3 regions of the Streptomyces sp. AA4 genome follow, and region 1 is predicted to be linked to each of the others. Evidence: predicted binding sites of a transcription regulator. Region 1 holds the regulator's gene; each other region holds the start of a gene.
What was found. The regulator HrcA, encoded in region 1, represses chaperone genes, less so after heat shock. The targets are predictions, from matches to a motif close to TTNGCACTCNGNNNNNCNGAGTGCNAA.

Region 1 (5,505 bases):
GACGTCGACGCCGGATTCGTTGGCGATCTCGATGCTCATCGGCGGGTGCCCTTCCAGCCGCCGGCCTGCTGCTCTTGCGCGTCCTGCACGGCCTGCCACTTCTCGTACGCGTCGACGATGTCGCCGACCAGTTTGTGCCGGACGACGTCCTGGCTGGTGAGTTCGGCGAAGTGCAGGTCCTCGACGCCGCCGAGGATGTCCCGCACGACGCGGAGCCCGCTGCGCTGGCCGCCGGGGAGGTCGATCTGGGTGATGTCGCCGGTGACGACGATCTTGGCGCCGAACCCGAGGCGGGTGAGGAACATCTTCATCTGCTCGGGCGTGGTGTTCTGCGCCTCGTCGAGGATGATGAAGGCGTCATTGAGGGTTCGCCCGCGCATGTAGGCCAGCGGTGCGATTTCGATCGTGCCCGCCTGCATGAGCCGCGGAATCGACTCCGGCTCGACCATGTCGTGCAGCGCGTCGTAGAGCGGCCGCAGGTACGGGTCGATCTTCTCGTTCAGCGTCCCCGGCAGGTATCCGAGCCGCTCCCCCGCCTCGACCGCCGGCCGGGTCAGCACGATCCGCGTGACCTGCTTGGCCTGCAACGCCTGCACGGCTTTCGCCATCGCGAGATACGTCTTGCCCGTGCCCGCGGGCCCGATGCCGAAGACGATCGTGTGCTTGTCGATCGCGTCGACGTACCGCTTCTGGTTCAGCGTCTTGGGCCGGATGGTCTTGCCCCGGCGCGACACGATGTTGAGGCTCAGCACCTCGGCGGGCGACGCGTCGCCGCTGGACAGCATCCCCACAGTCCGCCGAACCGTGTCCGGCCCGACCTGCTGCCCGCCGCCGGCGAGCTGCACCAGCTCGGTGAAAACCCGCTCCGCGAACGCCACGTCGGCCGCGGATCCGGTCAACGTGACCTCGTTGCCGCGCACGTGCACGTCCGCCGCCAGCAGCTCCTCGGCCACCCGCAAATTCTCGTCGCGCGACCCCAGCAGGCTCAGCTGAGCCGCCTCCGGGATCGGGAATCGAACCTGTGCCTCGGCCGATACCCGATTGTCAGGTCGGGCGGCTCCACCCGTCTCAGTTCCGGCCACGTGGCCTCGGTCCTGCTTTCTGCGCACTTCGCAAGTCGACGTACAGGGACTCTTCGAATGCTACTTGCCCTGCTCCCCGCCCCGCAGCCCGGTTTCAGTGCACTCCGGCCTGCGGCCGCCCGAACAACCCCAGCTGCTCCCCGCCGAGCACGTGGGCATGCACATGAAACACCGTCTGCCCGGCGTCGGCGTCAGTGTTGAACACCACCCGATACCCGCTGCCGGAGATCCCCTCGAGCTCCGCAACCTTCCGCGCCGTCAGCAACACCCGGGACAACAACTCGGGATCCGCCTCGGCCAGCTCCCCCACGTTCCGATACCTCTTCCGAGGCACCACGAGCACGTGCACCCGCGCCTGCGGATTGATGTCGCGGAACGCGAACGTGGCGTCGTCCTGGTACACCACGTCCGCCGGAATCTCCCCAGCAATGATCCGCTCGAACAACGTCTCAGCAGCACCCGCATCGCTCATAAACCCCACCCTACAAAGAGGCACCACCACACCACACGCAACCACCGCGCACCAACGCGAGAGACGCACGGAAGGCAACCACCGCACCGTGGGGGTCCGGGGGGCTCGGCCCCCCGGGAGCAATGGCGGGAACCGCGGAGGCGAAGTATCGCCGCCAGGCGATACGAAGACGCCGCGGCGCGGTGGAGCCTGGGGGTCGCTCCACCGCCGCCGCGGCTCCGCCGGACCGAGGGGGGAGGTGCCCGGCGGGGCATGGGTTCGCGTACTCGAGGGTAATGCCCGCCGGGGGGCGGGCTGAAACCCTGGGGTTCGCATGTTGCGAAGCAGAGTAGCTGGCGGGGGTGCGGCGCGCCATCACCTGGTGCGGATCTTTAGGGGTTCTGCCGGGTTTTCCGGGTTTTGCGGGGGTGTTCGCGGTCAGTGCCAGCGGCCGGTGAGGACGCCCAGTGCGCCTAGTGCAACGGCGGCCGCCGTGGAGGTGCGGAGGACGGTCGGGCCGAGGCGGACCGTCGTGGCTCCGGATTCTTCGAGGAGCGCGAGTTCCTCGTCGGTGATGCCGCCTTCGGGGCCGACGACGAGGAGGAGGTCGCCGCCGTCGGGCAGCGCGAGGTCGGCGAGTTTGCTGGCGACGCCGGATTCGAGGACGAGCGTCGCGGACATCGTGGCGGCCAGCTGCGCGAGTTCGCGGGTGCCGACGGGTTCGGCGACGGCGGGCACGTGGGCGCGGCGGGCTTGTTTCGCGGCCGAGCGGGCGGTGGCGCGCCAGCGGGCGAGGGCTTTCTCGCCGCGGGGTCCGTCGTCCCAGCGGGCGACGCTGCGGGCGGCGCGCCAGGGCACGATCGCGTCGGCGCCGGCTTCGGTGGCCAGTTCGACGGCCAGTTCGCCGCGGTCGCCTTTGGCGAGCGCCTGGGCGACGTGGACGCGCAGCGCGGGCGGTTCTTCTTGCCAGCGCTCGAGAACGGTGAGGGTGACCGAGGCCGCCCGGCCCGCTTCGACGGCGTCCACGGCGCAGCGGGCCATCGCGCCGGCGCCGTCGGAGAGCACGAGCTGCTCCCCCACGCGCAGCCGGCGCACGGTGGCCGCGTGCCGGGCTTCCTCGCCGTCGAGCAGCGCCCGTCCTTCGGCGGGCACCGCCGGGGCGAGGAAGACCGGCAGTGTGGTGTCCGGCACAGTCAGCGGTTCTTCGCGCGGAGCTTGGAGAACAGGCCGCCGTGCTTGCTGCCGTTGGCGGCGAGCGTCGGGACTTCTTCCCCGCGCTGCTGGGCCAGGTCGACGAGCAGGTCGCGCTGGGCCTCGTCGAGTTTGGTCGGGACCACGACGTCGATGTGCACGTGCAGGTCGCCGCGGCCGTCGACGCGGCCGGACGAGCGCAGCCGCGGCATGCCCTTGCCGGTGAGCACCAGTTCGGTGTTGGGCTGGGTGCCGGGCTCGATGTCGAGTTCGTAGTCGCCGTCGACCAGGGTGGCGATCGGGACCGTCGCGCCGAGCGCCGCGGTGGTCATCGGGATGCGGAAGTTGCAGTGCAGGTCGTTGCCCTCGCGGACGAACACCTCGTGCGGGGCCTCGTCGATCTCGACGTAGAGGTCGCCCGCCGGGCCGCCGCCGGGGCCGACCTCGCCCTGTCCGGACAGCCGGATCCGCATGCCGTCGCCGACGCCGGGCGGGATCTTCGCGGTGACGCCGCGCCGCGACCGGATCCGGCCGTCGCCGCCGCACTGGCGGCACGGGTCGGGGATGACCTCGCCGAAGCCGCGGCAGACCGGGCACGGGCGCGCGGTGACGACCTGGCCGAGGAACGACCGCTGCACGGACTGGACCTCGCCGGCCCCGCCGCAGGTGTCGCAGGTCTTGGTGGTCGTGCCCTCGGCGGTGCCCGCGCCGCGGCACAGGTCGCAGACGATCGCGGTGTCGACGGTGATCTCGCGGTCGACGCCGGTCGCGCACTCCTCGAGCGTGAGACCGAGCCGGATCAGCGCGTCGGAGCCGGGCTGCACGCGGCTGCGCGGCCCGCGGCCCCGTCCGCCGCCCCCGCCGGCCGCTCCGAAGAAGGCGTCCATGATGTCGCCGAGCCCGCCGAAGCCGGCGAACGGGTCGCCGCCCCCGCCGCCGCGGCCGCCCGGGTCCATCGGGTCGCCGCCGAGGTCGACGATCTTGCGCTTCTGCGGGTCGGAGAGCACCTCGTACGCGGTGGTCACCTCGCCGAAGCGGTGCTGGGCGTCCTCCGACGGGTTCACGTCGGGGTGGAGCTCGCGGGCCAGCTTGCGGTACGCGCGCTTGATCTCCTGATCGCTCGCGTTCTTGGCCACCCCGAGGATCCCGTAGTAGTCCCTCGCCACGTTGCTCTGCCTTCTCCTTCGTGTTCCGCCGCGTCCCCGGCCCGCCGCCGGTCAGCGGCCGGACAGGATCTGCCCCACGTAGTTGGCGACCGCGCGGACCGCCGCGATCGTTCCCGGGTAGTCCATCCTGGTCGGCCCGACGACGCCCATTCCCCCGAGCAGCATGTCGTCCCGGCCGTAGCCGATCGACACGACCGAGGTGCTGCGCATCTGCTCGTCCTCATTTTCCTCGCCGATGAGCACGGTGACCGCACCGGGGTTGCGGGCCGCCGCGAGCAGCTTCAGGACCACCACCTGTTCCTCGAGCGCTTCGAGCACCTGGCGCAGCGACCCGGGGAAGTCCGCGACGTTGCGGGTGAGGTTGCCGGTGCCGCCGAGCACGATCCGCTCCTCCGGGTGCTCGACCAGCGATTCGACCAGTGTGGTGCAGATCCGGGTGAGGTGGTCGCGCAGGTCCGGCGGGGCGGCCTCGGGCAGTTCGGCCACGTTGGCCGCCGCGTCGGCCAGCCGCCGCCCGGCGAGCGCGCCGTTGAGCACGGTGCGCAGCCGCAGCACGGTCTCCTCGGTGACCACGTCGCCGAGGTCGACCGTGCGCTGGTCGACCCGGCCGGAGTCGGTGATCAGCACGAGCATCAGCCGCGCGGGCGTGAGCGGGACCACCTCGAGGTGCCGGGCGACGGTGTTGGTGAGCATCGGGTACTGCACCACCGCGACCTGGCGGGTGAGCTGCGCGAGCAACCGCACCGACCGGCGCAGCACGTCGTCGAGGTCGGTCCCGGAGTCGAGGAAGCTGGTGATCGCTCGGCGCTCGGCCGCCGACAGCGGCTTGATCTCCGAAAGCCGGTCGACGAACAGCCGGTACCCCTTGTCGGTCGGGATCCGGCCGGCGCTGGTGTGCGGCTGGGCAATGTAGCCCTCTTCCTCCAGCGCGGCCATGTCGTTGCGCACGGTGGCGCTGGAAACGCCGAGGTTGTGCCGCTCGACGATCGTCTTCGACCCGACTGGCTCCTGATTGGCGACGTAGTCGGCGACGATCGCGCGCAGCACCTCGAAGCGACGCTCGTCCGTGTTCGCCACCGGCACCTCCTTCGCGGTCCTCCTGCTACTCACAACGAGTTTACGGACCCGGGAGTGCCCGGCGCGCCCTCCGGTCCCGCCGCCTCCGGGTAAAGGGGAGGGAAACGATTTTTAATAGCGACGAACCGGGCAACTGGGATCTTCGCTTGCAGCGGGAACCGGAACCGGGTTTTCTGCCTCGGAAAGACCATGAACCGCTCCAGCCGAAAGCAGTGGCCGACATGAACGCACTTTCTCCCGAAATCGCCGAAATCCGGCAGCGGGCCGCGGAGGCCCAGGAACGGCTGAAGCACGTGTCGGCGACCGCGACGAGCCAGGACGGCGCGGTCACCGCGACCGTCAACACCGCCGGTGCGCTGCAGGAACTCCAGTTCGGCCCCCGCGCGGACGAGATGCCGCGCGCCGCCCTGGCGGCCGCCGTGCTGGCCACCGCCCGGCGCGCCCAAGCCCAGGCGGCACAGCAGCTGACCGCGATCATGGCTCCGGTGATCGGCGAGCACAGCGACGCGATGAAATTCCTCGAAGAACAGATCCCGGA
Region 2 (11,434 bases), 1.7 Mb from region 1:
CACGACGACCTCGTCGCCGTCGTCGGCCAGCTGATCGGCGATCCGGGACCCGATGAACCCGGCGCCGCCGGTGAGGAGCACTCGCACCTCGCCGACGTCAGGCCGCCTGCCTCGGGGTGCGCGCGGCCTGCGCGGACCACGTCACCGAATCGTCAGAAATCACCGGGCCCGTGGCGGCGAAGCGGGCCGGGAACCGGATACGGTGTCGGCATGGAACGGAGCGCACAGCGGCTGGGCCGGGCACTCGTGGTGATTGTGGACGACCGGGTCGCGCACGGGGAGCACGAGGACACCTCCGGGCCGCTCGTCACCGAGCTGCTCGAGGAGGCCGGGTTCATCGTCGACGGCGTCGTGGTGGTCGAGGCCGAGACCGCGGGCATCCGCAACGCGCTCAACACGGCGGTGATCGGCGGGGCGGACCTGGTGATCACGGTCGGCGGCACCGGAGTGTCGCCGCGCGACCGCACGCCGGACGCGACCGCCGGGGTGCTCGACCGCCCGATCCCGGGCATCGGCGAGGCCCTGCGCGCCTCGGGGCTGGCCGCGGGCGCGGTCGACGCCGGGATCTCCCGCGGCCTGGCCGGCGTTTCGGGCAGCACGCTGGTGGTCAACCTGGCCGGTTCGCGCGCGGCGGTGCGCGACGGCATGGCGACCCTTTCGTCGCTGGTCCCGCACGTGATCGACGAGCTTTCCGGCCTCGAAGAGGTCTGAGCCCGGCCGCCTGCGGCGGATGTCTCTCTGCACTTGTCAAACAACAGGTGGGACGATGGACCCATGCCGCACGAGGAACGACGCCCCCGCGCAGACGAGGCCCAGCGCCGCCGCCGGGTCGACGAGATCTTCGGCGACGTCCTGCCGGAGACCACGTCCGATGAGCGGGGCCGGGGCCCGGAGACCACTCCGGATTCCTGGTATCTCGAGAACCGGCCCCCGCATCACGATCGGTGACCCCTCAGTTGCCGCGGCTGGAGGGGCCGTTGCCCTGCTGCGCGCGCAGCAGGTCGCGGATTTCGGTGAGCAGCTCGACGTCCGTGGGCTCGGCCGGACCGGGCTCCTCGCCGCGCTTGCGGCGCTCCTGGATGTGCTTCATCGGCAGGACGATCAGGAAGTAGACGATCGCGGCGACGATCACGAAGTTGATCGCCGCGTTGATCACGCCGCCGAAGTCCATGAACGTCGAGTCGTTGCCGTTCCGGACGTTGAAGCCGAGGCCCTTCGCCGCGTTCGAGCCGCCCAGCGCGTTGATCAGCGGCTTGATCAGGCCGTTGGTGAACGCGGTGACGATCGCGGTGAACGCGGCGCCGATCACGACGGCGACCGCGAGGTCGACGACGTTGCCGCGCATCAGAAAGTCCTTGAAACCTTTCAGCACTGCTGCTCCCAGGGGATTCGGGACGGGCGTCTGACCGTCGTCGGACAGTCGTCGCCCGTCGGAACAGGGTCGGGTTAGCGGAGAGTAACCGTTACCGGTCGTTCGAGCGAGGAAGCAGCGACCTGCGTGGCAACCTCCCTCGGCAGCGCGAGCAGCACGAGTGGGCCCTTCTGCGGCGGGCCCAAAGTGCGGTTCCCGGCGTCGTCAGAACGCCGGACGGTGACCACCGAAGCCCCTCTGGCCAGCACAGACGCGGAATTTGTGGTATCCGCGCCCGCGACGACGTCGACGCGCTGGCCCGGCTGAAGCAACTCGGCGACCGCCGCGTCCGCGAGCCGGACGGCGACGGTGACCGCATCGGGTTCACCCGTTACGGGGAGGTTGTTGCCCAGGAGCCGGACGTCGGTGATGGGCTCGCCGGCCCGAGCCGCGCCGGACAGAAGACGGCCTACCGCCGCGTCAATTGCCGAGAGCGCGCCGGACGGGCGGAGGCTGTCGGGCAGCGCGACGGTCCGCACGTCAGCAGCGCGCAGGACAGAACCCGCGGGAAGGTCGCGTGCGGAGACCACCGTCGAGGTGGCGGGAGCGCCCCGTGCGGAGGGCGGGAGAAACAGGACGAGCAGGCCGGCCAAGAGCAAGGCCGCCGCGAGACACCGGCGGAGCATCCGGGCTCGCCGCCCGCGCGGCAGACGGACGTCAGGCAGCGCGGGAAGGCGGCTGAGCAAGGTGTTCACGGTTGTCCCCTCGTCGGTTCCGGCACGGCGGGATGCCGCGCGAATCCGACGTTAAGGACGTCGCGAACCGGCCGGAAGAGCCGATTCGCGAACCTGTGGACAACTGGCCCCTTGTGGATAACTCGGGGGTCAGGAGGACGCGGAAGCCGTTTTTGTCGTGCTCGTCGTGGAGGATGTGTTCGAGGACGAAGAAGACGTCGACGAAGAGGAGGTGGTGGACGACGAGTCGGACTTGGCGCTCTCGGTCTTGGCCGGGGCCGCGGAGGTGCTCGACTTGCTCGAATCACGCGAATCCGTGCGGTAGAACCCGCTGCCCTTGAAGACCACGCCGACCGAGCTGAAGACCTTGCGCAGTGGACCGGAGCACTGCGGGCAGACGGTCAGACTGGGGTCGGAGAAGGACTGCACCGCCTCGAAGCGGTGGTCACATTCCTTGCAGGCGTACTGGTACGTGGGCACTGAAGCTCCTTCATGCACTGGCACTCGACCTACAAGAGTGCTAACCCAATTGTGCTGGACAGCATTCCCTCAGCGCAATTACCCCTTGCTCACAGTGCTGCGGCGGCACTGGCGGCGGCGGGTTTGCGCTGGTCAGGGTGTCCTGGGCGTTGGTGGCTGGGGTGGCTGGGCCGCGGCTGGTCCGGTCGGATGGGGCTTCGTCGGGCAGGTTGGCGGGGCCTGGCGGGGCCGTGGAGGGCTCGTCTGTGCCGGTATGGCGGATACCGGTGCTGGCGTGGCTTGCGTGTGGATGCGTGGTTTGGGCGGTTCGTGACTGGGTGCTGGGCAAGCTGGGTGGAGCTGGCGACGTGTCTGGCGGTCGGTGTGCAGACGGCCCCGAGCGGCCTGGCGGAGCTGGCGGCTGGGCTGTTGGGCGGCTGTGGACGTCGGGCCTTGGCTAAAGCTGGCGGCGTGACCGTTGCGGCGGCCTGCGGGCTTCTGTTCGGTCGCTGGTCGGGCAACCTGGGCCTGCGGTTCGGGTGGCTGTGACCGGCTGAAGCCTTCGGTCGGACGGTGCTGCTCGGCTTCGGATCTGGCCGGACAGCGGTCGTTGGCTTGGCATCCAGCCGGGCGACGGTCGTGGGCTGGGGCTTCCAGCCGGACGGCAGTCGTGGGCTTTGGCTGTCCGTCGGGCGGCAGTCAACGGCTTAGCTGTCGTCCGGCACTCGATGGCTTTGGCTGGTGGCGGGACGGCGGTCGTCGGGCGTGGGCTTTCGGCGGGACGGCCATTCACCGAGCTTGGGCTGTCGGCGGGCCGGCCGCTCACCGGGCTTGGGCTGTCGGCTGAGCGGCGGTGGTTGGGTCCGGTCGGCGGAACCGAGCGCGGCGCGCCGATCGAGTGGTCTTGACCACTTCCTCAGCGAGCCCTCAGCGAGCCGCGGCGGCGGTCGGCAGCTGGATGAGGCCGGAGGGCGTCAGAACGGCGGTCATGGGCACGTCGTGGGGTTCGGCCGGGAGACGGTCCACGACCTCCTCTGCGCGCACCACAGCCACGCGGGCGGTGTCCGGCGCTGCGGCCAGCGTGCGGTCGTAGTAGCCAGCTCCGCGGCCGAGGCGGGTGCCGTGGCGGTCGACGGCCAGGGCTGGGATCAGCAGCACCTGCGCCGATGCCACCGCGGCGGTGCCCAGGCGCGGGCCGGACGGTTCCAGGACGCCGCGGAGGCGTCCGGGGAGCAGGGCGCCCGGGCCGGTGTACTCGGACCAGTCGAGCGGGCCGGGAGTGTCCGGGATGACGGGCAGGAGGACGCGAGCACCCGTCGCGGCCAGGGCGTTCACCAGGGAGATTTGGCCGGGCTCGGTGCCGAAAGGGAGGTACGCGCAGACCGTTTCCGCGTGGATTGACGACGCTGCCGTCGCCAGGGCGGCTGCCTCGCGAGCGTGGGCTTCGGGAGGCAGTTCGGCGCGGGCGCGAAGGATTCGGGTCCGCCACTCCGCCTTGCTCGGGGTCTCATTGCCCGGCTCGTGCATGAGACCAGGTTAGGCTTTGCGCCCATGACGGGCGCCTCAACCACCCAGACCTTCAGAACCGCCATCGTGCCTGCCGCAGGCCTCGGCACGCGATTCCTGCCGACGACGAAAGCGGTGCCCAAAGAGCTGCTGCCAGTGGTCGACACGCCGGGGATCGAGATCGTCGCGGCCGAGGCGGCGAGTGCGGGCGCGAAGCGGCTGGTGATCGTCACCTCGCCGGACAAGGAAGCCGTCGTCCGGTACTTCGAGGCGAAGCCGGAACTGGAGAAGACGCTCGAGGAGAAGGGCAAGACCGACCTGCTGGCGAAGGTCCGCCGCGGGCCGGAGCTGCTGGACGTCGAGGTCGCGATCCAGGAACAGGCCCTCGGGCTCGGGCACGCCGTCGCGCAGGCCGAGCCGAACCTCACCGACGAGGACACCGCGGTCGCGGTTCTCCTGCCCGACGACCTCGTGTTGCCCGCCGGGGTCCTCGACCGCATGTCGGCCGTCCGCGCCCAGTACGGCGGCAGCGTGCTTTGCGCGTTCGACATCCCGAAGGAGCAGATCTCCCCGTACGGCGTCTTCGACGTCACCGAGACCGACGACCCGGACGTCAAGCAGGTCCACGGCATGGTCGAGAAGCCCAAGCCGGAGGACGCGCCGTCGACCTACGCCGCGGCCGGGCGGTACCTGCTCGACCGGGCGATTTTCGACGCGCTGCGCCGGATCGAGCCCGGCGCGGGCGGGGAGCTGCAGCTCACCGACGCCGTCGCGCTGCTGATCCAGGAGGGGCACCCGGTGCACATCGTCGTCCACCGCGGCGGGCGGCACGACCTGGGCAACCCGGGCGGATTCCTGCGCGCCGCCGTCGATTTCGCGCTCGAGGACCCGGATTACGGGCCTTCGCTGCGCACCTGGCTGACCGAACGGATCGGAAACGATCGCCCATGACGGACTCCCTCGACACCACCCCGACCGAAGACGCCACGGTGACTGAACCCGCGGTTCAGGCCGTCGCGGCGGCGGAATCGGCAGAAATCGCTGTCGCGGCAGACGAAACCGCCGAGTCCGGCGATTTCCGTTCGGTCGACGAGCAGATCGCGCTGACCCTCGACGCCGCCGTGCGCCCGCGGCCGGTCCGGGTCGCGATCTCCGAAGCGCAGGGCCTGCTCTGCGCGGAAGAAGTGGTCGCCGAACACGCGCTGCCCGGCTTCGACCAGGCGGCGGTGGACGGTTACGCGGTCCGGAGCGTCGACGTGCAGACCGCCGGACAGGAACCGGTCCAGCTGCCGGTCGTCGGCGAAATCCCGGCTGGCTCGCGTCAGCCGCGACGGTTGCAGCCGGGGCAGGCTGTGCGCGTCGACACCGGCGCGCCGCTGCCCACGCTCGCGGACGCCGTCGTCCCGACCGCTTACACCGACGGCCACCAGGCCAAGGTCACCATCAACCGGTCCGTGCCGTCGGCCGGCTACGTCCGCCGGGCCGGCGAGGACGTGCAGATCGGCGACGTCGCGGTGCGCAAGGGCGACACCATCGGCTCCGCGCAGGTCGGGCTGCTGGCCGCGGTCGGCCGTGCGAAGGTGCTGGTCTACCCGCGGCCGCGGGTGTCGATCGTGTCGGTCGGCGACGAGCTGGTGGACATCGACCGCACGCCGTCGGTCGGCCAGGTCTACGACGTCAACTCGTACGCGCTGGCCGCGGCCGCACGCGACGCCGGTGCCGAGGTCAGCCGGGTCGGCATCGTGCCGGGCGACCCGAAGCGGCTGCGTGAGGTCGTCGAAGGACGGCTGCTGATGTCCGAGATCGTGGTCGTCGCGGGCGGGGCGGGCGGGTCTTCCGGCGACGAGGTGCACGCCGCGCTGTCCGACCTCGGGCACATCGACCTGACCCGGGTCGCCATGCACCCCGGTTCGGTGCAGGGCTTCGGCAGGCTCGGTCCGGACTCGGTGCCGACGTTCCTCATCCCGGGCAACCCGATGAGCGCGCTCGTGGTGTTCGAGGTGCTGGTGCGGCCGCTGATCCGCACCGCGCGCGGCACCCGCAACCCGCACCGCCGGGTGGTCGGGGCACGGCTGCTGTCGTCGATCACCTCGACGAAGGGCCGCCGCGGCTACCTGCGCGGTCAGCTGCTGCGCGACGAGGCGAACGGCGAGTACCTGGTGCAGCCGCTCGGCACGTCGGGCGCGCACCTGCTCGCGTCGCTGGCCGAGGCGAACTGCCTCATCACCGTCGAGGAGGATCTCACCGAGGTGGCCGCGGGCGACCAGGTCAAGGTCACTTTCCTCGCCCAGCGCGCCTGATCCGTGGCCGCACTCGCCGACTCGGTCGAAAACCGGCATCCCGGCTGGCCCGCCACGCTCGGCCCCTTGCGGATCCCGGCGGGCGTGCTGGCCGTGCGCCCGGTGCGGCTGCGCGACGCCGGCGAGTGGAGCCGCGTCCGGCTGCGCGACCGCGAGCACCTCGAGGAGTGGGAGCCGACCGGGATCGGGCCGTGGGCGGACCGCAACGCGTTCTGGTCGTGGCCGTCCCAGTGGGCGGCGCTGCGCGGGCTGGCGCGGCGGGGCCAGTGCCTGCCGTTCACGATCACGGTGGACGGAAAGTTCGCGGGGCAGATCACTGTCGGTAATGTGATCCGCGCCGCACTCCGGTCGGCCTGGATCGGGTACTGGGTGTCGTCGGAGATCGTCCGGGGAGGCGTGGCCACCGCGGCCGTCGCGCTCGTGACAGATCACGCTTTCGATGCCGCCGGGCTGCACCGGCTGGAAGCGACCGTGCGGCCGGAGAACAACGCCAGCATCCGCGTGCTCACCAAGGCCGGATACCGGCAGGAAGGCCTGTTCGAGCGGTATCTCGACGTCGCCGGAGCCTGGCGAGACCACCTCTGCTTCGCCGTGACGAAAGAGGAGACCGGCGACGGCCTCGTGTCCCGCTTGGTGGCGGCCGGACGCGCCGAGCTGGCCTGACCGTGACTACGCGTCCCTCGCCGGTCACGCGTTACCACATCCTGTGAGATTCACCTAATGCGGTGATGCATTTTCGTGATCGAACCCGGCGAGTCTGCGCCTCCTGTGTGACTGTTGTGGCTAGCGTGACTACAGCAGAGGATCGGGGGAGGTGACGGGAGATGCCCAGTTCGGTGATCATCGTCGCGCTCGCCGCGGCATGGCTCGTCGTTCTCGTGCCCATGGTGGCTCGCAAACGCCAGCAAGTCGCGCGGACGCCAACCTCCGCGCTGGCCGCCCGGGTAGTGCGAAGGGGCAGTGCTCGCAACGAGGGACAGGAGGACGACGCCGTGTCCGACAATGCGAATCCTTCGGTAGAGGATGATCTCGCCGAACTCGAGGCGGAACTCGACGCAGACCTGGACGCCGAGCCCGAGCCCGAACCGGAGCCGCTCCCGCAGCCTGCGCGCGCGGAACGCGCCGCCGAACCGCGCCGCGAACGCCGCAGCTACCGGCCCGGTCGTGGCGGCTTCGACCCGGAGGCGGCGGAGATCGCGGCCAAGGCCAAGTACGCGTTCCGTCAGCGAGTAGTCGTGATCCTGCTGATCGCTGCCGTCGTCACGGCCGCGATCGCCGGATTCGTGTTGTCTCTCGCGTGGTGGGTGCACGCCGCGGTGGACGTCGCGCTCGTCGGCTACCTCGTGTACCTGCGCCGCCAGGTCCGCATCGAGGAAGAGATCCGGCAGCGCCGGATGGCCCGCTACGCGACGACGGCTCCCGCTCCTCCCCGCGAGGCGTACGACTCGTTCGCGGAGGAAGAGGAAGACGTCGAGGTCGTCGCGCCTGAGGTGCCGCGCGACATCGTGGAGCGCAAACCGTCCCCGATGTCCCGCATCCGCCGGCAGGCGGTCGTGGTCGATCTGGACGATGAGGACCCCGCTTTCGAGGAACTCGCGGAGCCCAGCGCGGGTCCTTACCGCCGGGCCGTCGGAGAGTGACCCCCCGCTGTTGGGTGCCTGGAGGGCGCTGCTAAGCTTTCCAAGCACTGAACGACAGGGGCTCACGCTCCTAGGGGCTGTAGCGCAGTTGGTAGCGCGTCTCGTTCGCATCGAGAAGGTCAGGGGTTCGATTCCCCTCAGCTCCACAGCAGGTGAGAGGCCCTTTCCGGGGAACCGGGGAGGGCCTTTTTCGTGTCCGTACCGAAGCAGCCCACCGATGACTGTCTCCCAGTTTCTTGAGTGCTGCCCCGTTTGCTCGGACGAGGCCCCCGTGTAAATCTCCATCGTCATGGGGAACTGGGCGTGCCGAAGGATCCGCGCGGGCAGCCCAAGGGCGAAGGAAGCTACGCGGCTCGGCAGGTGGGTCGAGCTGGGTGGTGAACAGTAGGCTGAGGGCTGGCCGGACGTCGGCCCTTGTCGCGGTCCCGGGTCCTGCGCTCGATGCATAGCTTCAGCACCGCGGTGCCGGCGTCGATCATGGGCATGGTGTCCGTCTGAGGCCGGAGTCCTGGTCTGGCGGTGCAGTAGCTTTCTTCTGACACGCTGGCGCGGTCAGGATATGTTCAGCTTGAACGTTCGAAGTTGCCGACTTCTGCGGGGCAGGCAGCGTCACCCGGCCGACGACGTTTCGGGCGAGTAACTCTTCGCGGATGGCATTGCGCTGCACAGACAGTCCCGGACCAGTCCCGGATCTCCTCGATAATCCATCGCCGATGGCACCTGTCCTGTCCGCGCGCTAGTAGCTGGGTGTTGGCGGGATGTGTCCGAGTTTCTTGGTTTCGGCGGTGAGATGGCAGCCGATGGAGATGCTGAACACGGTGTTGACGTGGCTGCCGAATTGAAGAGAGCTGCCGTCTTTGTAGTTGTGGAAGACGGCGTCGTGTGAGCCCGGGGTGTCGTGCAATCGCTGCGGGCTTGCGGTGAATCCGTGTTTGGTGACGACTGGTCCGATAGCAGCCAGTGCTTTTTCGTAGTCCGCGTCCGAAAGCGTTCCGGGTGCGACGTGGTTTTCCAGTCGCAGTGTTTCCGCGGCGGAGTCGAGGTTCGGGTGGTCGGCACCGCAGGCGGCGCGGATGGGTTGGTCGGCGACGTTCCATTGTTTGAGCGCCGGAACTTGGCTGCCGAGGGCAGTCTGGAGCTCGGTCGCCATCTGCTGGTATCGCTGTGCGGCTTGGTCGATGTCGGGCAGCTTCATCAGTTCGGTGAAGGAGGTGTTTGCGTCCACGCTTGTTCCCGGGTCAAGAGGATCGTTGGAGGTTCCGCAGCTGCTGAGCAGCAGGACGGCGGCTGCGGTGAGGAGCGCGCGCTGGGGCCGGCGCGTCTGGGTCGGTCCGTTCGGCACATGGTTCGGCCGGCACGTCTGAGTTTCTGGCTGCTGAATGTGGTTAGTGGTCACGAGCTGTCCTACCGCGGGGGTGGTGTAGGCGTGGCACCCGGCGGTGACGCGACGGGCGGAGGTGGCGTTGTCTCTGGCGGGGAGGCGGGAACGCCGGGTGGGATGGGGCGCACGTCCGGCGGAGGGGGCGGGGGTTGGTAGGTGACAGCCAGGTCGTTGTGGCCCGTGGTGATCGCGGCCATGTTGTACAGGCTCGTGGACTGGTTGTCGAGGTAGCCGCTGTGGTCGTAGCTGGCGTTGAAAGGGCCGACACTGGTCATGCTGGCGTCGGTAGATAGCTGGTGGTAGTTCGGCACAGCGCTGGGACTGTAGTAGGGGCTGGGGCCGAGCGTGCCGTGGACGGTCGGCACGAGGTTGTCGCCGGTGTTGTGTTCGGAGTAGAGGTGCCCCGCAGGCACGTTCAGGTGGTCCGCACCCTGACCCGGCGAGCCGAACAGAACGGCGTCGTTGACCGGGGTGTCGTGGCTCAGTGCAAAGCCGGTAGTGACGGAACCGTAGGAGTGTCCGAGGGCAGTGAGGTGCAGCGGCGTGTTCGTCGCGCCATGCGCTGCGCCGATGCCGTTGTAGAAGCGGGCGAGGTTGTCGCCCCCGGCCTGGGCGGCAAGCGGACTGGCGACCGATTGCGTCGGGTCGACCAAGCCGCCGTCCGCCTGCGGTGCCTGGTAGCCGATCCACGTGACTGCGGCGGTGGGCCCACCGCCATACGCCGCTCGATGGTGTTGCCTGTAGCGACCAGGTCCGCCATGTTGTTGTCGTATCGGCCGAGGCTGCCGTCGACGGTGGTGGTGAAGCCGGGCGTGAAGACCGCGACGTTGGTCGCGGTGTCGACGTTGCCAACGGCGACGGCTGCTTCGACCCGCGGGTGGGTGGCATCGAGGAACAGCAGCTGTCGTCCGCCTTTCGCCATGGTCGTCTGCACCGCGTCGAGTGAGTGCAGTTTGGCTTCGACTGCGGCGATTTCGTCGGCGCGGATCTGCATGTCGTACTCGCCGAGAACGGGGCCGTCCATAGGTTTGCGGAGTTCGGCGAGTTGGCGTTCCAGGTCGGCGCGGATCACTGGGAGACGAGCCAGGTTGGCTTGCGACCGGACGCCGCCGGGCAGTCCGTCGAGGTTGCCGAGCCAGTCCGGGTGGTCGCGCAGGAGGATGGCCTGTCCAGCGGGCGAGAGAGAGTTCCACCAGCCGGCGTTCTGGGTCGGACTGCCGTCCTTGGGCGGTTCCAGCAGGGTGAGGCCGGGGTCGAGCGAGCCGTCGGCGGCCGCAGCGGTCACGGTGCCTTCGTCGCCGGTGCCGAAGCCGCCCTGTTGCGCGCGCTGCAGGACGGAGGCGAGGTCGCGGTCGATGTCGTCGGCGGTGCGCAGTGCTTGGGCGATGGCGTCGCTTGCTTCGGCCTTGGCGCGGGCACGGTCCTCCGGGTGCAGCTCCGGTGGCGCTTTCCCCTCGGGATAGAGGTCGGTGACTATGCCATTGTCAGCGATTTGGTAGCCGTACTTGCGGGCGAGTTCTTCGGCTCCGGCGATGGCGTGCTGGATGCCGGTGATCGCATCGGAGGCCTGCCCTATGGCCTTGCCGACGATGCTGGCTCCGGCGGCCATTTTGTCGATGCGGAACATGAGGCTGCGGTGGGCGGAGCGGGCGTTGTCCGCGGCGGGGCCGGACCAGCCCGCGACCGGAATGACTTTGCCGAAATCATCCCCGGAATGGGTGAGTACTTGCAGTCGTTGCTGGACGTTTTTGAAGATCTCGTCGAGCTGGCCGGTGTTCCAGCGTTTGACGTCGAAAAGGCCGACCATTACTGCGGTCCCCGCATGGTTCCGGCGCGGTTGATGCCACTATGTGCGGCCTGGTCGCTGGCCTGGTAGTCGCGGGCGGCAGTTGCGAGGTCGGTGCCGAAGCGTTCGGCGTCGGTGCAGCAGGTGGTGAAGTCCGACTCCCAAGACTGACTGAAGGACGTGGCTGCTCCGCCTGCTGCGCCACCGGGCAGCGCGCTGCGGAGCTGCCCGGTGGCTCGGCGCAGTGTGCGCTGCGCAGTACCCCCGCCGCGTCGGT
Region 3 (11,434 bases), 1.9 Mb from region 1:
GGGCTGTGGCCCGTGCTGATCCCGCCCGACCAGCGCTTCGCCGCCCGAGGCGAAGACTGGCTGGACGACCGCGGCCGCCTCGCACCGGCCGGCCACCGCGTCGCGAACGCCGACCCCGCCGAGGTCCTGGCCCGCTGGTGGGACGGCTCCTGCTGCGACGGAGCCTGCCTGCGCCCGTTCGACACCCGCTTCCCCGGTCTGGCGAAACGCTCGCACCGCCGCTCGGACCCCCTGGCCGAAGCAGGCAACACCGGCTCGATCCTTGCCGCCCGCACCCCGCACCGCCTGGGCCTCGTCCAAGCCGACCGCCCCGCCGACGTCCCCGCCCTCATCGGCTGGACGGGAATGATCAAGTCGACAGACCAGGTCGCGGAGCTGTCGGCAGTCCTGCGCAGCTGGGAAGACCGCTTCGGCGCGACCCTCGTGACGCTGGGCTTCGACTCCCTCGAACTGTCTGTTTCCGCCCCACCCCGCACCCACGCCAGGGCACTGACGGTGGCGGCCGAACACCGAGCCTTCAGCCTCCCGACGTACCTCACGCAGCCGGGAAACCTGCGCGAGTACGCGACGTCCCTGGTGCAGTCACGCCGATGGAGGTTCTCGTGGGCATGAGGGAGTAAGGGGATGGCTGGACCGGGCAGTCCCGTCGCCCCGGCTCGCTCCGCGGGGGATCGGGACAGACCCGGCGGGTCTCACCCAAGCAGGGCTGCAGGCACGCGAGGCAAACGCGACCGGAGCGAGGCTGCGGCCTGGTTCGGCGGACCCTGCCGGAGCGCGGCTGCGGCCCGGTGCAGCGAACCCGGCCGGGGCAGGACTGCTGCCCGGTTCAGCAAACCCGACCGGCGTACGACTGCAGACCGGTGCCGCAAACTTGACCCGAGCACGACTGCAGACTGAAGCAAACCGGACTGGGACGGGATTGCAGGCTGAGTCGGCGCGCCACCGCCGGCTTCGGCGCCGCCGTCCGCCTCCGCACCGACATCAGCGCCGCCCCGGGGCCGACATCCGCCGCTTTCCATTTCAGGTTCTCGCGTCGCCCATTCCTCTCCCCGTCCCCTCCAAGCCCCGTCCCGACGACCAGGCAACGGAGTCCGCGCTATGAGACCCACGTCCCTTCGTCCAGGACACGTGTCCCGATTCTTAGCTCGGCTGTCCCAAAAACAGCCGCGCGGACGGGTTTACCGCAACCGTCCAGGTGGGAATCCTCGGCGGCGAAAGGCGGTGAGCAAGATCGGCCAGATCCGAATAGGCACGTCCGGCTGGCGATACCCGCCGTGGCGCGGCGCGTTCTATCCCTCCGGCCTGCCGCAACGGCGCGAGCTCGAGCACCTCTCCCGCCAGATGAACGCCGTCGAGCTCAACGGATCCTTCTATTCCCTCCAGCGCCCGGAGCGATACCGCGGCTGGCACGCCGAAACGCCGGCCGGGTTCCTGTTCGCGGTCAAGGGCGGCCGGTTCATCACGCACCTCAAACAACTGCGCGACGTCGAAACCGCGCTCGCGAACTTCTACGCGTCCGGCGTCCTAGCCCTCACCGACAAACTGGGCCCGTTCCTCTGGCAACTCCCGCCGCGACTCACCTTCGACCCCGATCGAGTCTCGACGTTCCTCGGCCAACTCCCCCGCACCACCGGCGAAGCAGCCGCTCTCGGCGCGAAGCACGACGACAAACTCAAGTCCCCACCGTTCCTCGAACCAGGACCCGACCGGCCAGTGCGCCACGCGCTCGAAGTGCGCCACCCAAGCTTCACCACCACCGAAGCGCTGGACTTGCTCAAGAAACACCGAGTAGCCCTGGTGACCTCGGACGCCGCCGCGCCGTGGCCGTACCGAGAGGACCAGACCACTGACTTCAGCTACGTCCGGCTGCACGGTTCGGACGAGCTCTACACCAGCAATTACTCCGACTCCGCCCTGCGCGACTGGGCCGCGAAAATCACCGAATGGCACGACGGCGGCCGCCGCGACGTGCACGTCTACTTCGACAACGACAGCAAAGTCGCGGCCCCGCACAACGCCGTCACGCTCGCCCGCCTCCTCGACCTCCCCGTCGAAACCGACCGACCACAGTGAGCGGACAGTGAGCGCTCTTCGATTGAGTAGCGCTACGGGCCGCCGGTGGTCTACGTGCTGCCGCTGGGGGTCGGCACGCGGACCACCGCGCCCCGCTGCCCTCCGACGGCCGGCGGCAACCCTTCCGCCAAACGGCCGAAGGTCCCCTGCTTGCCAGGTTCGGCCGCGTCAAGGCCCGACCTCGCCTACCTCCGGTTCCGGCGACCTTGGGCCACAGCGAACGCGACCACCCTCGACAGAATCGATCGGCCCAACCAATTTTCCGCCGATGCGGCTCGACCGCAGCTGACCCGCAGCAAGCGGGCCGACTGTGCGTATCCGGGCCGTAGCTGAGTGGTCTAGCCCAACTGGCCGCCGAACCTCCCAGCCCTGACTCCCCTGCCACAGCAACCTTGTCGACTGCGCCCCGCACCCGGCCAGCGCCAGGACGGATCAGCCGTTTCAGCAGCCAGACTGAGCGCGTCACCAGCAGTCACCCCGCCGCAGCCGTGCGGCCGTACGGATATCCCGACACCACGACGGCGCGGCACCACGGCATCACGGCATCACGGCATCACGGCGGCATGGTGGCGCGGTGCGGCAGTGCGGCAGTGCAGTGCTGCACTGCGGAGTCACGGCGGCACGGCACCACGGCGGCACGGCGCAGCAGTGCGGTGCGGCGGTGCAGTGCTGCAATGTGGCATCACGGCGGCGCGGCATCACGGCGGCACGGCGGCACGGGTGCGGCACCACGGCGGCACGGCGCAGCAGTGCAGTGCGGCAGTGCAGTGCGGCGGTGCAGTGCGGCAGTGCTGCAATGTGGCATCGCGGCGGCGCGGTGCGGCGGCGCGTTACGGCGCAGCGGCGCGGCACCACGGCGGTGCAGCGTCGCAGCACGTGGCGGTATGGCGGTATGGCGCACTGCAGCACCGCACCACTGCAGCCGAACCTACCCCCGCACCAACCCAGCCAACTGTGCCCGCACCCGGTCCGCATCCGGGTGATCCAACCGCGTCAACAACCGAACCGCGCGCAACCAGCAGTCCCGCGCCGCGGCGGTGCGGCCGTATCGCAGGTGTGCGGTGCCCAGTTCCGAGAGCACATCCGCGGCCTCATACTCCTCATCCATCGCGAAGAACATGTCCACCGCCTCGGACAGGCACTCGATTCCCTCCACATGCCGACCCAAACCGAGCAAGGCGCGGGCTCGGGCGGCCAGCGAGAAGCGGCCCTGCGGCAGATCGTCCGGCGGGACCAGGGCCAGCGCCTCGTCCGCGAGCGACAGCGCCTGCGGGTAGTCCCCCATCATCGCGCACAGATCGCCCAGCGCGCGCAAAACGTTCGCCTCCACCGAGGTGAATCCCAGTTCCCTCGTGATTTCCAGCGACCGCAGGCCGTGCCGGTAAGCTTCCGGGAAATCTTCGATGTCCTGCGCGGTCATCGCTAGGTTGTAGCGCGCCCGAGCCTCCCCGGGAAGCGAGCCCAGTTCCAGCTGCACCGCCAGCGCTTGCTCCAGATATTCGCGCGCCAGCACGTAATTCCGGGCGACTCCCTCGATCACGCCCAGTCCATTGAGGATCGCCGCTTCCCCGTGCCGCTCACCGGATTTCCGCGCGGCTCGCAGGCCGATCTCGAAGACGTGTCGCCATTCGTCGACGCGGGCGCGTCCGGCGAAGTAGGTGAACAGCGACCACGCCAAGCGCCAGCATTGCGCGTACCTGCCGATCCGGAACGCCCACTGGACGACCGAGAGCAAGTTTCCGTGTTCCTCGACGAACCAGGCCAGCGCCTGGTGAAAGTCGGAAAACTCGGCCGCGTTTTCGGCGGGGATCGGGCCGATTTCGTCCATCAGCTGGCGCGGGCGCATGGCCAGAGCCGCGTTCCGCGCCGACGCGATGCACCAGTCGAGCAGGCGTTCGCTGGCTGCCGCGCGATCGGCGGCGGTGTCCTCCTGCTCCGACAATTCGGTGGCATAGGCGCGAATCAGGTCGTGGAACTGGTACCGGCCCGGCTTCGGCTGGGTGAGCAGGTGCGCGGAAACGAGCGTGTCGAGAGCGCCGCGAGTGTCCTTTTCGGACCATCCGTTGAGCGCGACTGCCATCCCCAGCGACAAATCCGGGCCGACCGACAGCGCCAGCAACCGCAGCAGACGGGCCGCCGAGGGGCACAAAACTCGGTAAGAATAGGAGAAGACTGTGCGGATGTTGGTTTCGTCGCCGTCGCCGAGGTCGAAGGTGCTCAATCGGCCGGCGTCCGAGGGCAGGGCGGCCACGAACTCGTCCAGCGGGAGCCGCGGGAACTGTGCGGCGCGTACGGCGAGGATTCGGATCGCCAGCGGGAGTCCGCCGCAATACTCCACGAAACGGCCAGCCGCGAGCGGATCCTCGTGCACTCGTTCGACGCCGATGGCCGAAGCGAGCAGTTCCACCGCCTCTTCGCTGTCCAATTCGGACAGAGCGATCCGCCGGGCGCCGTGGGTCGCGACCAGTCCGCGTAGTTGCCAGCGGCTCGTCACCACGACCAGGCATCCCGGGCCGGGCAGCAAATAGCGCACTTGCTCGGTGCTGTTCGCGTTGTCCAGCACGATCAACAGCCGTCGGCCGGTGGTGTAGGTGCGCCAGGTCGCCGCGCGTTCGTCCAAACCGGACGGGATCCGGTCGGCGGGCACGCCCAGCGCGATGAGCATCGTCTCCAGCGCGGCGATCGGCGACACCGGTGCGCCTGGGCCGTAGCCGCGCAGGTCCAGAAATACCTGACCGCCGGTGAAACGGTCGGCGATCTGGTGTGCGAAGTGGACGGACAGGGTCGTTTTGCCTTGTCCGCCCATGCCTTCCACCGACGCGATCGGGGTGGAAGTGCCGTCGTCGAGAGCTTCTGGCAGTAGTGCACGCAGGGCTTTCAGGTCCGCGGCTCGACCGGCGAAAGCACCCAGATCAGCCGGAAGCTGGTGCGGGATATGGGGCTCCAGAGGAGTCCGGAACCGCGTGGCCTCGTCGCCGCCCAGCACTAGCCGGTGGGCGCGCTGCAGGCCGGCACCGGGATCCAGGCCCAGTTCCTCGGCGAGCAATCCGCTGATCCGCCGGTACACGTCCAGCGCCTCGGCTTGCCGTCCGGAGCGAAGCAACGCGTACATCAGCTGCTCGTGCGGGCGTTCCCGCAACGGATGTTCGCGCGTCAGCCGTTCCAGTTCGGGCACGACAGTCTCGTACTCGCCGACCGTCAGCAGCGTCTCGGCCCACTGCTCGCGCACCCGCGTGCGCTCCTCGGCGAGCTGCCCGACCTCGTCCCGGTGCAGTGCGTCCGATTCCACGTTCTGCAGCGCCGAACCCCGCCACTGGCCTAGCGCGTCCTCGAAATAGCCCGCCGCCCGGCGGTGTTCGCCTCGTTCCGCCGCGCTGCGGCCCCGCGCCGCGAACTGGCGGAACCGACCAAGATCCACCGCGTTCTCGTCGACTTCCAACAGATAGCCGCCGCGTTCGGTGCGGATCGCCGCTCCGTCGCCGAGCGCCCGGCGCAGCCGCAGCACATACGTCTGCAGCGCACCCTTGGATCGACGCTGGTCGTCGCCCCACAGCCAGTGGCTGAGCACGTCGACCGACACGAGCCGGTTGGCTCGCAGCAGCAGTCCGGCGAGCACGATCAACGGGCGGCTGCCGCCCAGCGGCACCACCTGGTCCCCGGCCAGCACCTCGGCCGGGCCGAGCACCCGGAAGTCGAGGCCGTCCACACGTTCCATTGTGGCGTTGAGACGGCGTCGGCGGCACCTCGGTTCCCGCCCCCGCGGCGGTGGCATGATCGGCAGTCATGCAGGTTTACGCGCTCCCGCTGCACACCCGGTTCCGGGACATCACCATCCGTGAAGGGCTGTTGCTCCGCGGTGCCGCCGGCTGGGGAGAGTTCTGCCCGTTCGCGGACTACTCGGACACCGAGAGCGTCCCCTGGCTCGCCGCCGCGCTCGAAGCGAGCGAAGAAGGCTGGCCCGAGCCGGTCCGCGACCGCATCGAGGTGAACACGACGGTCCCCATCGTGTCGCCCGAACGCGCGCACGAACTGGTCCGCGCGTCCGGTTGCCGCACGGCGAAGGTCAAAGTGGCGGACAAACGCGCGACGCTGGCCGAGGACTGCGCGCGCATCGAAGCGGTGCGCGACGCGCTGGGTCCGTCCGGCGCGGTCCGGGTCGACGCCAATACGGCGTGGGACGTCGACACCGCCGTGCACGCCCTGGCGGAACTGGACCGCGCGGCCGGTGGACTGGAGTACGCCGAACAGCCGTGTCCCACGATCGACGACCTGGCCGCTGTCCGACGCCGGGTGTCGGTGCGGATCGCGGCCGACGAGTCGATCCGCCGCGCGGAAGACCCGCTGAAGGTCGCCGTCGCCGGAGCTGCCGACATCGCCGTGCTCAAGGTCGCCCCGCTCGGCGGGGTGCGGCGGGCGCTGGAAGTCGCGGAGGCGTGCGGACTCCCGTGCGTGGTGTCGTCGGCGGTCGAGACGAGCGTCGGGCTGGCTGCCGGACTCGCCCTCGCCGGAGCCTTGCCGGAGCTGGATTTCGCGTGCGGCCTCGGCACGATGTCGTTGCTGCGCGGGGATGTCTGCACCGCCACACTGTCCCCTGTGGACGGTTACCTGCCAGTGCTTCGGCAAGCACCGGAACCCGACGACTACGCCGAATTCGCCGCGTCCCCCGAGGTGACCGCGGCTTGGCTGGACCGGTTCGAGCGGGTCCGGAAGATCAGCGGATAAGGGAGACTTCAGGGTCGCGGCCCGGGGCGATCCCGGATGTGCGGCGGGCTCCCGGCGCGGAGTATTGCTGGCATGACGAACAACATGCAGGCCGCACCGGCCAAGAAGATCTTCCGCAGCCGCTCCGACCGCATGCTCACCGGCGTGTGCGGCGGATGGGCCGACTACCTCAACGTCGACCCGTCGATGGTGCGCATCGCCGCGGTCGCCGGGGCCGTGCTCTCGGCCGGGCTGGTCCTCCCGGTCTACGCCGCCGCCGCGGTGCTGACTCCCGAAGACTGAGCCCGGGCGTGCTGCCCCGGAAACGGGCGAAGCCCGGCCCACCTCGAAGGTGAACCGGGCTTCGCCGGACAAGCAGCCGAACTCAGAAGTCCATGCCACCCATGCCGCCGGACGGGTCGGCCGGAGCGGCAGCAGCCTTCTCCGGCTTGTCCGCGACGACAGCCTCGGTGGTCAGGAACAGCGCCGCGATGGAAGCGGCGTTCTGCAGCGCGGAGCGGGTGACCTTCGTCGGGTCCGGCACGCCGGCCGCGAGCAGGTCCTCGTACTCGCCGGTGGCGGCGTTCAGGCCGTGGCCCTGCGGGAGGGACTTGACCTTCTCCGCCACGACGCCGCCCTCGAGACCGGCGTTGATCGCGATCTGCTTGAGCGGAGCCTCGACGGCGACCTTGACGATGTTCGCGCCAGTGGCCTCGTCACCGGTCAGCTTCAGGCCCGCGAAAGCGGCCTCGGCGGCCTGGATCAGGGCCACGCCACCGCCGGCGACGATGCCCTCTTCCACGGCGGCCTTGGCGTTGCGCACCGCGTCCTCGATGCGGTGCTTGCGCTCCTTCAGCTCGACCTCGGTCGCGGCGCCGGCCTTGATGACGGCCACGCCGCCGGCCAGCTTCGCGAGCCGCTCCTGCAGCTTCTCGCGGTCGTAGTCCGAGTCGGAGTTCTCGATCTCCGCGCGGATCTGGTTGACGCGACCCTGGATCTGGTCGGCGTCGCCCGCGCCCTCGACGATGGTGGTCTCGTCGCGGGTGATGACGGCCTTGCGGGCGCGGCCCAGCAGCGACAGGTCCGCGTTCTCCAGCTTGAGGCCGACGTCCTCGGAGATGACCTGGCCGCCGGTCAGGATCGCGATGTCCTGCAGGATCGCCTTGCGGCGGTCGCCGAAGCCCGGGGCCTTGACGGCGACGGACTTGAAGGTGCCGCGGATCTTGTTGACGACCAGGGTCGCCAGGGCTTCGCCCTCGACGTCCTCGGCGATGATCAGGAGCGGCTTGCCGGACTGGATGACCTTCTCCAGCAGCGGCAGGACGTCCTTGACGTTGGAGATCTTGGAACCGAAGAGCAGGACGTACGGGTCCTCCAGCTCGGCTTCCTGGCGCTCCGGGTCGGTCACGAAGTAACCGGACACGTAACCCTTGTCGAAGCGCATGCCCTCGGTGAGCTCCAGCTCGAGCCCGAAGGTGTTGCTCTCCTCGACGGTGACGACGCCTTCCTTGCCGACCTTGTCCAGCGCCTCGGCGATCAGCTCGCCGATGGTGCGGTCAGCGGCCGAGATCGAGGCGGTAGCAGCGATCTGCTCCTTGGTCTCGATCTGGACGGCGGCCTTGTGCAGCTGCTCGGTGATGGCCTCGACGGCCGCCTCGATGCCGCGCTTCAGCGAGATCGGGTCGGCGCCGGCCGCGACGTTGCGCAGGCCCTCGCGCACGAGCGCCTGGGCGAGCACGGTGGCGGTGGTGGTGCCGTCGCCCGCGACGTCGTCGGTCTTCTTGGCAACTTCCTTGACGAGCTCGGCCCCGATCTTCTCCCACGGGTCCTCGAGCTCGATCTCCTTGGCGATGGAGACACCGTCGTTGGTGATCGTCGGCGCGCCCCACTTCTTTTCGAGCACGACGTTCCGGCCCCGCGGGCCGAGGGTCACCTTGACGGCTTCGGCGAGGGTGTTCAAGCCGCGCTCAAGACCGCGGCGGGCGTCCTCGTCGAACGCGATCAGTTTGGCCATTGCGGTGTGGTCCTCCGGTATTGGGCGCCACCGCCGCGCTGTCTCCAGCGGCGGCAGCAGGACACGTCCTCGGCCAGGCTCGGTGCCCGCGACGGACGACTGACCGGTGGGTCAGCCTCACCGTCCCGACCTTCAGGCAGGCGGTCGGTGACCGCTCGCCTAGCACTCGACGGCGTCGAGTGCCAATGCCGTGTTTAGCACTCTCCGGGGTCGAGTGCAAGGAGCGCAGGTCAGGGTTGGTGCCACGGTGGACCAGGTCGACCCGGTCAGTGGCTCGGCTGGATGTGGATCGACGACGGCGGCGGGCGCAGCGACGACGGTCCGCCCGACTTCGAGCCGCCCGGACCGACCGGGATGTTGGGAGCGGACGACGCCGGACCGGTGCCGCCGTTGCCGTTGTCGTCGCCGCCGAAGAGGAAGATCGCGCCGACGACCAGGCCGGCCACGACGAGCACCCCCAGCGCGATCCACAGCCACTTCAGGCCGCCGCTCTTGGGCTGCTTTTCGAACGCGCCCGCGCCGCCTGCCGGGGACGGCGGGCGCAACCGCATCGGGTCGCCGAAGGCCTGGGTCGGGTGGCCCTGCTGGTTGGGCTGACCGGGGTAGCCAGGCTGGTTCGGGTAACCGCCGTAGCCGGGCGGCGGGCCTTGCTGCGTTTGGCCGGGACCGGGCTGGCCCGGTTGGCCTGGTTGTCCTGGGTAGCCGTAGCCGGGCGGAGGGCCTTGCGGGGCTTGGCCGGGGTAGCCCTGCTGAGGCTGTCCCGGCTGGGGCTGGCCGGGCTGTGCTGGATAACCGGGCGGGGGCTGGTTGCCGTAACCGGCGGGGCCGCCGTAGCCGCCCTGGGCCGGGTATCCGCCCTGGCCGGGCTGGCCGGGTTGCGGAGCGCCCCAGCCGCCGGGAACGCCCTGGCCTCCGGGTGCGCCTGGCGCACCGACGCCGGGAGCGCCCTGCCCCGCGGCGCCGGGACCGCCCGGCTGCGAGCCCGGCCCGGCCGCGCCGGGTCCGCCGGGACCGCCCGCGCCAGGAGCGCCGGGTCCGCCGGAGCCAGGTCCTCCGTTGCTGTCCGGTCCTTGCTGCATGGCCGCCTCCGGAAGTCCGTTCGGCCGGGCGGGGCCCGGCGGGGTGTCCGACGTCGCGAGGGAGCCGAGCGCGACCCGGGCCGCGGCGATCATCGCGACGCAGTTCGGGTACCGGTCGTTCGGGTTTTTCGCCATGCCCTTGCGGATGACGTCGTCGACGGCGGCCGGGAGCGCGACCACGCTCGCCACCGACGGCGGTTCCCCGCCGAGGTGGCCCTTGATGACGGTGGGGACGTCGCCGCGGAACGGCGGGTTGCCGGTCAGGCACGCGAACAGGACGCAGGTGAGGGCGTACTGGTCGGTGCGGCCGTCGAGCGGTTCGCCGCGCAGGTGTTCCGGGGCGGCATAGGTGGGCGAGCCGAGGAAGTCGCCGCCGCGGGTGCGGTGGCCGGTGGCGCCGCGGCGGGTGAGGCCGAAGTCGGCGACGTAGACGTGCTCGCGGGAGGTCTCGCGGCTGGTGACGAGGACGTTGGCCGGTTTGACGTCGAGGTGCACGAGGCCGTGGTTGTGCAGCGTGTCGAGGGCGTCGGCGACCTGGTCGAGCAGGCTGAGCGCGCGTGCCGGGCTGATCGGGCCCGCGGACATGAGGCCGGCGAGGTCGCCACCGTCGACCATGCGCATGGCGATGTAGAGCATGCCTTCGAGTTCGCCGAAGTCGTACAGCGGGACGACGTTGGCGTGGTCGATCGCGGAGGTGTTGCGCGCCTCGTCGACGAACCGTTCGCGGAACTCGGCGTCGGCTCCCAGATGGTCGCCGATGACCTTCAGTGCCACTTTGCGGCCGAGCCGCGTGTCCGTGGCCTGGTAGGTCACGCTCATGCCGCCCTTGCCGAGCACCGAGTCGATGCGGTAGTGGCCCAGCTGGCGACCGGTGAGGTCCCCCGACACGTCGCCTGTCACGCAGCGCAGCTTAACGCGCCGGTATCCGCTGCCACTGCCGGTTCGCCCAACCGGTCAGCGGACCTGCCTCGCTAGACCTTGCGGACGTCCGCGGCCTGGCTTCGGCCGTCGCGGCCGGACTGGACTTCGAACTCCACTCGATCACCCTCGTCGAGAGTGCGGAATCCGTCGGCCTGGATGGCCGAATAGTGAACGAAGACGTCCGGACCTTCGGGGGATTCGATGAACCCGTAGCCCTTTTCCGAGTTGAACCACTTGACGGTGCCGACTGCCACGGCGCCCTCCCTCGGGACAAGAATCCGCTGTCCATCAGCGTGCGAAGTGGAGTTCACGCTACCGGAATCAGCGCTCCCGGCAATGGGGTAATCGGCAGATTCCCCTTACGCCCGCGACACTCGCCGGTTGCGCGATTGGACGAGCACGGTTCCCGGTCCGGCGAAATCGAGGACGAGTCCTTCGCCCGTTCGCAGCGATTGCGGTCCGCTCGGGTCGAGTGCGCGCAACCGGCATTGCACGGTGTCGGGATAGGCGAGGAGATAGTCCGGGCGCACGGTGACGATCTCGCCGCGGCCGAGGTCGAACGAGTCCACCGGGCCGGGCGCGGTGAGCAGGAGCGGGCCGCGGCCGCTGTAGTGCTCGAGGAACCCGGAATCGGCGCCGAACAACT

Region 2: SSMG_RS44010 (FmdB family zinc ribbon protein) is a predicted target of HrcA. The motif match lies at 2,583-2,609, and genes of this name have one in related genera.
Region 3: groL (chaperonin GroEL) is a predicted target of HrcA. The motif match lies at 8,948-8,974, and genes of this name have one in related genera.

Annotation. Positions count from the first base shown of each region.
Region 1 is NZ_GG657746.1:5,725,511-5,731,015, forward strand. Features, by position in the region: gene ybeY (rRNA maturation RNase YbeY) at 1-39, opposite strand, end outside; gene SSMG_RS26160 (PhoH family protein) at 36-1,007, opposite strand; gene SSMG_RS26165 (histidine triad nucleotide-binding protein) at 1,177-1,554, opposite strand; gene SSMG_RS26170 (16S rRNA (uracil(1498)-N(3))-methyltransferase) at 1,972-2,724, opposite strand; gene dnaJ (molecular chaperone DnaJ) at 2,727-3,890, opposite strand; gene hrcA (heat-inducible transcriptional repressor HrcA) at 3,942-4,973, opposite strand; gene SSMG_RS26185 (YbaB/EbfC family nucleoid-associated protein) at 5,189-5,505, shown strand, end outside.
Region 2 is NZ_GG657746.1:7,413,207-7,424,640, reverse strand. Features, by position in the region: gene SSMG_RS33755 (NAD-dependent epimerase/dehydratase family protein) at 1-87, opposite strand, end outside; gene SSMG_RS33750 (molybdenum cofactor biosynthesis protein B) at 211-711, shown strand; gene SSMG_RS46465 (hypothetical protein) at 775-948, shown strand; gene mscL (large-conductance mechanosensitive channel protein MscL) at 953-1,372, opposite strand; gene SSMG_RS33740 (SAF domain-containing protein) at 1,447-2,106, opposite strand; gene SSMG_RS44010 (FmdB family zinc ribbon protein) at 2,236-2,565, opposite strand; gene SSMG_RS33730 (5-formyltetrahydrofolate cyclo-ligase) at 3,472-4,071, opposite strand; gene SSMG_RS33725 (UTP--glucose-1-phosphate uridylyltransferase) at 4,096-5,001, shown strand; gene glp (gephyrin-like molybdotransferase Glp) at 4,998-6,350, shown strand; gene SSMG_RS33715 (GNAT family N-acetyltransferase) at 6,354-7,013, shown strand; gene glpR (gephyrin-like molybdotransferase receptor GlpR) at 7,175-7,990, shown strand; tRNA gene SSMG_RS33705 (tRNA-Ala) at 8,064-8,136, shown strand; gene SSMG_RS33700 (LppA family lipoprotein) at 8,727-9,386, opposite strand; partial or broken gene SSMG_RS47830 (alpha/beta hydrolase) at 9,395-10,293, opposite strand.
Region 3 is NZ_GG657746.1:7,668,709-7,680,142, forward strand. Features, by position in the region: gene SSMG_RS34920 (DUF4253 domain-containing protein) at 1-612, shown strand, start outside; gene SSMG_RS34925 (DUF72 domain-containing protein) at 1,222-2,073, shown strand; gene SSMG_RS34930 (BTAD domain-containing putative transcriptional regulator) at 3,002-5,779, opposite strand; gene SSMG_RS34935 (o-succinylbenzoate synthase) at 5,857-6,795, shown strand; gene SSMG_RS34940 (PspC domain-containing protein) at 6,868-7,077, shown strand; gene groL (chaperonin GroEL) at 7,160-8,788, opposite strand; gene SSMG_RS34950 (serine/threonine-protein kinase) at 9,055-10,767, opposite strand; gene SSMG_RS34955 (cold-shock protein) at 10,839-11,042, opposite strand; gene SSMG_RS34960 (AIM24 family protein) at 11,148-11,434, opposite strand, start outside.